One region of the Streptomyces sp. 12E genome, then DNA from elsewhere that is predicted to be linked to it. Evidence: riboswitches for the same ligand, from Rfam matches in the RefSeq annotation. Region 1 holds a riboswitch; the other holds the start of a gene.
The links. A riboswitch is a leader RNA that binds a small molecule or an ion and turns the genes downstream of it on or off. The one in region 1 is predicted to bind S-adenosylmethionine.
Positions count from the first base shown of each region.

Region 2: it holds a riboswitch for S-adenosylmethionine, as region 1 does, so the genes downstream of both, thrC (threonine synthase) here and ACZ8ZB_RS09555 (aminotransferase class V-fold PLP-dependent enzyme) in region 1, are expected to answer to the same signal.

Region 1 is NZ_JBVNCJ010000001.1:2,029,960-2,034,740, forward strand. It holds gene ACZ8ZB_RS09550 (glycerate kinase family protein) at 1-801, shown strand, start outside; gene ACZ8ZB_RS09555 (aminotransferase class V-fold PLP-dependent enzyme) at 914-2,278, opposite strand; SAM riboswitch class IV at 2,463-2,579, opposite strand; gene trpD (anthranilate phosphoribosyltransferase) at 2,657-3,721, opposite strand; gene qcrB (cytochrome bc1 complex cytochrome b subunit) at 3,879-4,781, opposite strand, start outside.
Region 2 is NZ_JBVNCJ010000001.1:3,315,541-3,320,321, reverse strand. It holds gene ACZ8ZB_RS15330 (alpha,alpha-trehalose-phosphate synthase (UDP-forming)) at 1-565, opposite strand, end outside; gene ACZ8ZB_RS15325 (hypothetical protein) at 718-1,428, shown strand; gene ACZ8ZB_RS15320 (glucosyl-3-phosphoglycerate synthase) at 1,450-2,394, opposite strand; SAM riboswitch class I at 2,528-2,684, shown strand; gene thrC (threonine synthase) at 2,703-4,010, shown strand; gene ACZ8ZB_RS15310 (ubiquitin-like small modifier protein 1) at 4,120-4,395, shown strand.

The sequences.
Region 1 (4,781 bases):
GCCGCCCTCGACCGGGGCGTACGGCGCGTCCTGGTGGGCTGCGGCGACTCGGGCACCTCCGACGGCGGCGCGGGCGCGCTCCAGGCGCTGGGCGCCCGGCTGCTGGACGCGGACGGTCTCGAACTGCCGCCCGGCGGGAGCGCGTTGACGCGTCTGGCCCGCATCGACCCGGCCGGCCTCGACCCCCGTCTCGCCGACGTGGAGCTCCTCGTCGCCTGCAACCCCTTCAACGTGCTGTGCGGGGAGCGGGGCGTGGCCCGGGTGTTCGGACCGCAGAAGGGGGCGACCCCGGAGCAGGTCGAGGAGCTGTCGGCGGCGCTGGAGAACTGGGCGCGGGTCCTGACCCGTGATCTCGCCGTCACCGGCACGGACCTGCGCCTCGGCCGCGGTACGGGCGCCTCCGGCGGGCTCGGCGCCGGGCTCGCCGCCCTGGGCGGGTCCCTGCTGCCCCGCTTCCACGTCCTGCTGGACCACCTCGACCTGGACGCCCGGCTGGCCCGCGCCGATCTGGTCGTCACCGCCGAGGGCGCCCTGGACCACCAGACACCGCGCGGCAAGGTACCGGCGGAGGTGGCCCGCCGCGCCAAGCTGTCCGGACGGCCGGTGCTGGCGCTGGCGGGCACGCTCGGGGAGGGGGCGGGGGAGGTGCCGGGCGTGGACGCCTGCCACGGCATCCTGCCCGCGCCGATGGCCCTGGCGGAGGCGCTGGTGCGCGGTGCGGAGCTCCTCACCGACGCGACGGAGCGCGCGCTGCGCATGATCGTGCTGGGCGCGCGGCTGCCCGTGCCCGCCCACCACTAGGTTCCGCCCCGCCCCCTTCCCGTTCCCGTCCCCCGGGGGCGCCGCCCCCGGACCCCCGCTCCTCGAACGCCGAAGGGGCTGGTTTCCAGCCCCTTCGGCGTTCGAGGAGGAATCAGGCGGACGTGTCCGGGACGCAGCGGCCGTCCACCGTGCGGTAGGTCCAGCGGGCGCCGTCCCGCACGAGTTCGCGCACCGCGCGCACGAAGCGCTCCACGTGCTCGTCCGGCGTCCCCGCGCCGAAGCTCACCCGGACGGCGTTGAAGGACTTCTCGCCGGGCGCCGCCCCGGGGGCGCCGCACTCGCCCTGGGCCCCCGGGTCGCCGCCGAGCAGCGTGCGCACCAGCGGGTGCGCGCAGAACAGTCCGTCGCGCACGCCGATGCCGTACTCGGCGGAGAGCGCGGCGGCGAAGTGGGAACTGTTCCAGCCCTCCACGACGAAGGAGAGCACGCCCACGCGCGGGGCGTCGTCCCCGAACAGGGACAGGAACCGCACCTCGGGCACGTCCGCGAGCCCTTCGCGCACCGCGCGGATCAGCTCCTCCTCGCGGGCGACCAGGGTGTCGAACCCGGCCTCGGTGAGCGCCTTGCAGGCGGAGGCGACGGCGTGGGCGCCGATGACGTTGGGCGAGCCGGCCTCGTGGCGGGCTGCGCCCTCGTGCCACTCCACGTCCACTCCCCCGTCCGCGCGCCGGGTGACCGTGCGGCTGGCGCCGCCGCCCGCGAGGTAGGGATCGGCCTCCCGGAGCCAGTCGGCGCGGCCGGCCAGCACCCCGGAGCCGAAGGGCGCGTACAGCTTGTGCCCGGAGAAGGCGACCCAGTCGACGTCCAGGTCCCGCACGCTCACCGGATGGTGCGGGGCGAGCTGGGCGGCGTCCAGCACGATCCGGGCGCCGTGCGCGTGCGCGGCGGCGGCCAGTTCCCGTACCGGCCACAGCTCGCCGGTGACGTTGGAGGCGCCGGTGACGCAGACCAGGGCGGGGCCGTGGGGGGCGCGGTCGGCGAGGGCGCGCTCCAGGTTCTCCACGGCCTGGCGGGGGCTGCGCGGGGCGTCCAGGCAAGTGACCCGCGCGTCCCTCCAGGGCAGCAGGGAGGCGTGGTGCTCGGTCTCGAAGACGAAGACCTCGCAGCCGTCGGGGAGCGCGCCGGCGAGCAGGTTGAGGGAGTCGGTGGTGGACCGGGTGAACACCACCTGGTCCCCGGTACGGCAGTCGAGGAACTCGGCGACGGTCCGGCGGGCGTTCTCGAACAGGTCGGTGGAGAGCTGGGAGAGGTACCCGGCGCCCCGGTGGACGCTGCCGTAGTACGGCGCGTAGGCGGCCACGTCGTCCCACACCCGCTGGAGGGCGGGGGCGCTGGCGGCGTAGTCGAGGGCGGCGTAGACGACCTCGCCGCCGGTGACGAGGGGGACGGTGACGTCCTGGCCGAGGACGGGCAGCGGGGCGCGGACGGACGGGGCGGCAGCGGTGGAGACGGACATGACGGAGCTCCCGGTGAGGCGGGCGGAACCCCCGCGCGAGCACGCGTCGCTCGAGCACGGAGGGAAAACGGAGGGAAAACGGAGGGAAAGGGGAAGGGGTGTGCGGAGGCGGGGCTCGGCAGCCCTAGCGCATTCGCTTGCTCACGGAAGACTCCTCGACGACCAGGACCCCTGGTGTGCGAGGGGTCCGCGCTTGCCGTGCGCCCTGCTGCTCACGGCCTGGTCTTCACCCGGGGCACCCCGCCACGGACGGAGGGTTGCCGGACAGCCGGCCGGGGCCTGATGGCTGTCACTCATGACCTGGACAGGAAAGTACGGGAAACGATCGACGTCCCGCAACCCGTGTCCGGATCGCGGGACGTCGTACCAGCCCTGCGGCTACGCGTTGCTGACGGCCACCCAGCGCTCCAGGACCCGCTTGGCGGCCCCCGAGTCGATCGACTCGGCCGCCTTCGCCATCCCGGCGCGGATCCGCTCCGTCAGGGTGCCGTCGCCCGGCTCCAGGGCCACCAGCGCCGCCGCCGAGTTCAGCAGCACCGCGTCCCGCACGGGGCCGCCTTCGCCGTCGAGGAGCCGGCGGGCGACCTCGGCGTTGTAGGAGGCGTCGGCGCCGCGCAGCGCCTCCACGGGCACCAGTTCGATGCCGACGTCACGCGGGTCGAAGGTCTCCTCCTCGACCTTGCCGTCGCGGACCACCCACACCCGGGAGGTGGCGGTGGTCGTCAGCTCGTCCAGGCCGTCGTCGCCGCGGAACACCAGGGAGGAATGGCCGCGCCCGGCGAAGACGCCGGCGATGATCGGGGCCATCCGGGCGTCGGCCACACCGATGGCCTGCGACCGCACCCTGGCCGGGTTGGTCAGCGGGCCGAGGAAGTTGAAGACGGTCCGCACCCCGAGCTGGCCGCGCGCCGCCGCGACGTGGCGCAGCGCCGGGTGGAACTTCACCGCGAAGCAGAAGGTGATCCCGGCCTCCTCGGCGACCTCGGCGACCCGTCGCGGGGTCAGCTCCAGGTTGACGCCGAGCTTCTCCAGGACGTCGGAGGCGCCGGACGCGGAGGAGGCGGCCCGGTTGCCGTGCTTGACGACCTTCGCGCCGGTGCCGGCCACGACGATCGAGGACATCGTGGAGATGTTCACCGTCCTGGCGCCGTCCCCGCCGGTGCCGACGATGTCGACGGTGGCGCCCGGCACCTCGATCACGTTGGCGTGGTCGTACATCGCCCGCACGCAGCCGGTGATCTCCTCGACGGTCTCGCCCTTGGCCCGCAGGGACACCGCGAACCCGGCGATCTGCGCGTCGGTCGCCTCGCCGCGCATGATCAGGTCCATCGCCCAGGCGGTGTCGTCGGCGGACAGGTCCCGGCCGTCCAGCAGGCCGTTCAGCAGGGCGGGCCAGGAGCGGCCCGCCGCGGTGTCGCCTCCAGCGGGGGTCACAGCGCTCATGGCCGCTCCTGATGGTCGTGGAAGAAGGGTCCGGGAACCCGGCGGGGTCCCGGACCCCACCCTATCCAGCTCCGGGGACGGCGAAGGGCCCCCGTCCGCAGAACGGACGGGGGCCCTTCGCCGTCGTGTGGCGACTGGGGTGAGGCGCGGAAGGTGATCAGTGGTGGCCGTGGCCGCTCGTGATCTCCTTGTACTCCTCGACGGTCGGCTTCGGAATCTGGGACTCCTCGCCGTAGTAGCCCTTGCTCAGCTTGGCGCGCAGCTTCTCGGTCGCCTTCACCTTGCGCCGGACGCCGTTCTCGTCGACCGTCGGGCCGATCTCGAACGGCTTGTACTGCTCGTGCGCCGTGAGGGTGTACATCTGCTCCTGGCTGAGCGGCTCGTGCACCTCGATGAACTCACCGTGCGGCAGGCGCTTGATGATGCCCGACTCGCGGCCGTGCAGCACCTTGTCCTTGTCCCGGCGCTGGAGGCCGAGGCAGATCCGCTTGGTGACGACGAACGCGATGACCGGGCCCACGAAGAAGCCGATGCGGACGAACCAGGTGACCGCGTTGATCGAGAGGTTGAAGTGGGTGGCGAAGATGTCGTTGCCACCACCGATCAGCATGATCATGTACGCCGTGACCCAGGCGACGCCGAAGGCCGTACGGGTCGGGGCGTTGCGCGGCCGGTCCAGGATGTGGTGCTCGCGCTTGTCCCCGGTGATCCAGGACTCGATGAACGGGTAGAGCGCGATGACCGCCAGGAAGAGACCGAAGATCGTCAGCGGGATGAAGACGCCCAGGACCAGGGTGTGGCCCCAGAAGTTGATCTCCCAGCCGGGCATGGCGCGGATCAGGCCCTCGGCGAAGCCCATGTACCAGTCGGGCTGGGCGCCCGTGGAGACCATGTCCGGACGGTACGGGCCGATGTTCCAGATCGGGTTGATGGTCGCGATGCCGGCGATCAGGGCGGTGAAGCCGAAGACCAGGAAGAAGAAGCCTCCCGCCTTGGCCATGTAGACCGGCAGCAGCGGCATGCCGACGACGTTCTTGTTGGTGCGGCCGGGCCCGGCGAA
Region 2 (4,781 bases), 1.3 Mb from region 1:
TGTCGTCGGGCAGCATCGCGAAGTACTCCGGCGGCGCCCACGGCGTGTGCGAGAAGTGCGCGATGCGCAGGTCGGGGCGGAGCTCGCGGAGCATCCCGGGGACCAGCGTGAGGTGGTAGTCCTGCACCAGCACCGCCGCGCCCGGCGCCGCCTCCTCGGCCAGCGCCTCGGCGAACGCCCGGTTGTAGGCCTCGTACGACGCCCACTGCCGGCGGAACTCCGCGTCGAAGACGGGCTCCAGCGGCGTCTGGTACAGCATGTGGTGCACGAACCACAGCACCGAGTTGGCGATCCCGTTGTACGCGTCCGCGTGCACGTCCGCCGGGATGTCCAGCATCCGCACGCCGTCCTCGCCGACCCCGCGCCGCACCGCCTCGCGGTCGCCGTCGGACAGCACCGAGCACACCCACAGCGCCCCGGCGTCCGGCCCGATCGCCGACAGTCCGGACACCAGCCCGCCACCACCCCGCTTGGCCCGCAGCGACCCGTCGTCCTCCACCGTGTACGAGACCGGTCCCCGATTGGAGGCGACCAGTACCTGAGCAGCACCGTTGCTTGAAGCCATACGCCTGAACCTAGCCCGGCCCCCGGAACCTCAAACGTGCCCGTGCGTCACCTCGGCGACGATTCGGTCACGCGTCTTGTGTGGAAGATGTGAGCGGGTCGAGGATGTGTAGTGCATGTTTCAACTTTTCGGGGGGTGTCATGCACATACGCATGTCCACAGGCTTGTCCGCAGGTGTGCGCAGACTCGCGGGCACGACCGCTTTGATCGCGGCCTCCGCACTGGCGCTGGCCGGCTGCGGCGACGCGGGCGCCGACACGGCGGCGGACGAACGGCCCGCCGCGGCCACCGCCACACCGAGCAGCGGCAGTCCCACCCCCGAGGCGTCCTCCGGCGCCGAGGCGTCCTCCGGCACCGAGGCCCCGACGTCCACCCCGGCGCCCACTCCGACCCCGACCCCCGTCACGTTGTCGGACCACACCGGCCGCAGCATCGGATCGGCCGTCATCGCGGCGAAGAAGGCCAGCCTCGACTACACCGTCCGCCTCCAGGGCACCGGGAAGCGGGCCTCCTCCTGGGGCACGGGCGAGAAGGTCTGCGAGCAGGCCGACGGAGCCGACGGCGTGACGTTCACCGTCCCCCGCGACGGCCGCGACTGCGACGGCCGCCCGCTGTACACCCCGAAGCCGACCCCGACCCCCGAACCGGCGCAGACACGGGACACCGGCAGCGACAGCGGTAGCACCGGTGGCGGCACCGGTGGCTGCGAACTCACCAGCCCGGCCGGCAACTGCTACGCCGACGGCCAGTTCTGCGCCAAGAAGCACCGCGGTCTGAGCACGCACGGCCGTGGCGGCGAGTACCTGACCTGCGCGCAGGACTCCGGCGGCACCTGGCGCTGGTCGGACGGCGTCTCCGGCTGACGTCCGGTCGACGCCGGCAGGTCAGGCCACCCTGCGTGCCTGGTACTCCGCGACCTGCGCCATCGGCGGCCGTTCCACCGTGTCCACGGAGTGCGTACGGGGGGCGAAGGTGTTGCCGACCCGCTCGAACTGGGTGAGCGCGGGACGTATCAGGTGGCCGCGGGCCAGGCGGAGCTGGGCGGTGCGGTAGATCGTGGCGGCCATGCGGCCGAGGGCCTGGCCGTCCTGGTGACGGTGCTTGCGGACGCCGACGTCGACCTGGGCGAGGGCGTCCAGGCCGACCAGGTGCAGGGCGTCGACCAGCATGCCGAGCTCGACGCCGTACCCGACCGGGAACGGGAGCTGTTCGAGCAGGCTCCGGCGGGCCGCGTACTCGCCGCCCAGCGGCTGGACGAAGCCGGCCAGCTGGGGCCAGTGCATGTTCAGCAGCGGGCGGGCCATCAGCTCCGTGACCCGGCCGCCCTGGCCGGCCGCGGTGCCGAGCGGGCGGTCGTACATGGCCTTGACCAGCTGCACGTCCGGCTCGGTGAGCAGCGGGCCGACGATGCCGGAGACGAAGTCGGAGGAGAACTCCCTGAGGTCCGCGTCGACGAAGCACACGATGTCACCGCGTGTGACGAGCAGCGACCGCCACAGCACCTCGCCCTTGCCGGGCACGGCCGGGATGCGGGGGAGGATCACGTCGCGGTGGACGACGCGGGCGCCCGCCGCCGCGGCCACCTCCGACGTGCGGTCGGTCGATCCGGAGTCCACGACCACGACCTCGTCGACGAGCGGCACCCGCCGCACCAGATCCCGGCGGATCACCGTGACGATGTCACCGACCGTCGCTTCCTCGTTGAGGGCGGGCAGTACCACGCTCACCGTCCGGCCCGTGGCGCGCTTGGCGGCCAGGAGCTGGTGCAGCGGCCGGTCGGTCACCGACCAGGAACGCTCGCCCAACCAGCGCTCGACTTCTTCCAGCACGGTCAGCGGCTCCTCACTTGTGATCCATCTCGCGGTTCGGACGACTATCTCAAACGCCCCGCTCGTCGGTTACAGTCTTGAACAGCGCGGAAGCCCACCGCAGGCCGGGGGTGTCGCGCGGACAACTGAACACCGCTCATCCAGAGGGGCAGAGGGACACGGCCCGATGAAGCCCCGGCAACCCTCCAGCCGGTTCTCGTAGATCACTGTTGATCTTTTCCGCGAGGCTCCCGGCTAGGGAAGGTGCCAAATCCGTCTCACGGCGAGATGCGTCGTGAGGAAGATGAGGAGAAAGGGCCTCGCCTCACATGGCTGTGCACACTGTTGCAACCACCACCGATTCCACCGTAGGCGCATCCGCCTCTTCCGTCGACTTGGGCCCCGCCGCCGCGCTCTCCTGCCGCGAATGCGGGCACCGGGTCCCCCTGGGCCCCGTCTTCGCCTGCGAGGAGTGTTTCGGCCCGCTGGAGATCGCGTACGACTTCTCGGCCCACGACACCGAGGAGCTCCGCAAGCGGATCGAAGCGGGCCCCGCGAACATCTGGCGCTACGCGCCGTTGCTGCCCGTGCCGGCGGACGTGGCGACCAAGCCGAACCTGAACCCCGGCTGGACCAAGCTCGTCCAGGCCGACAACCTCGCGCGTGAGCTGGGCGTCGACGCCGGCAAGCTGTTCGTCAAGGACGACTCGGGCAACCCGACGCACTCCTTCAAGGACCGCGTCGTCGCCCAGGCCATCGAGGCCGCCCGCGCCTTCGGCTTCACCACCCTCTCCTGCTCCTCCACCGGCAACCTCGCCGGCGCCGTCGGCGCCGCCGCGGCCCGGGCGGGCTTCCGGTCCTGCGTGTTCATCCCGCACGACCTGGAGCAGGGCAAGGTCGTCATGGCCGCCGTCTACGGCGGCGAGCTCGTCGGCATCGAGGGCAACTACGACGACGTGAACCGCTTCTGCTCCGAGCTGATCGGCGACCCGGCCGGCGAGGGCTGGGGCTTCGTCAACGTCAACCTGCGGCCGTACTACGCGGAGGGGTCCAAGACCCTCGCGTACGAGATCTGCGAGCAGCTCGGCTGGCGGCTGCCGGACCAGATCGTGATCCCGATCGCCTCCGGCTCGCAGCTCACGAAGATCGACAAGGGGCTGCAGGAGCTGATCAGGCTCGGCCTGGTCGAGGACAAGCCGTACAAGATCTTCGGTGCGCAGGCGGAGGGCTGCTCGCCGGTGTCCACCGCGTACAAGGCGGGGCACGACGTCGTACGTCCGCAGAAGCCGGACACGATCGCCAAGTCGCTGGCGATCGGCAACCCGGCGGACGGGCCGTACGTCCTGGACATCGCGCGTCGCACGGGCGGTGCGGTGGAGGACGTGGACGACGGGCGGATCGTCGAGGCGATCAAGCTGCTCGCGCGCACGGAGGGGATCTTCGCGGAGACCGCGGGGGGCGTGACCGTGGGGGTCACCAGGAAGCTCCTCGAGAGCGGGGCGCTCGACCCGTCCCTGACCACGGTCGTGCTCAACACGGGTGACGGTCTGAAGACGTTGGACGCGGTGGCCGGCACGGGGCTGACCGCGACGATCCGTCCGAGCCTCGAGTCGTTCCGCGAGGCCGGGCTCGTCTGAGTCGTTTCGTCCGCGGGCCGCCTGTGGCCGACCGCGCCCACGCGGCGGCAGCCGCATGTCAAACACAGCCCCGCGCCCCCAGGGGCGTCACCTGACCGGAGGTCTTGTCGTGAGCGTCACCGTTCGTATCCCCACCATCCTGCGCACCTACACCGGTGGGCAGGCCGAGGTGAGCGCCGAGGGCGCCACCCTCGGCGAGGTCATCCAGGACCTGGAGAAGAACCACACCGGTATCGCCGCCCGGGTGCTGGACGACCAGGGCAAGCTGCGGCGGTTCGTCAACGTCTACGTGAACGACGACGACGTGCGGTTCGAGCAGGGGCTCGAGACGGCCACCCCGGACGGGGCCGGCGTGTCCATCATCCCGGCGGTGGCCGGCGGCTGATCATTACCGTCGGTAACGACGGTTGCCGAGCGTTCGGCGCACTGCCCCCTCCGTGAGAGAAGCGGAGGGGGCAATTCCATGAGATTGGGCGCGGTAGAGTTGGGGAACGCGCTCCCGATCCACCGATCGGGAACACTGAATTCCTGCCGCGGGCCGACTGGATATGGCCAAAGTGCGCGCCCCCTTCGCGGCATTTTACCCCTTTATGCGGCCCGACTTGCCCTGGATTCAGGCGAATTCTCGCCACACTCCGGACCGGCGTCGTCCAGATTTCTCGTCCGACTGACCTGTTGCAGACGGCAGTTGGACAGATACATTCAGCCGCGGTCGACGCGTTCCGGCGCACGCCCCCAACCGTTGGGGGGTGAGGTCTGACCCGGATCCGC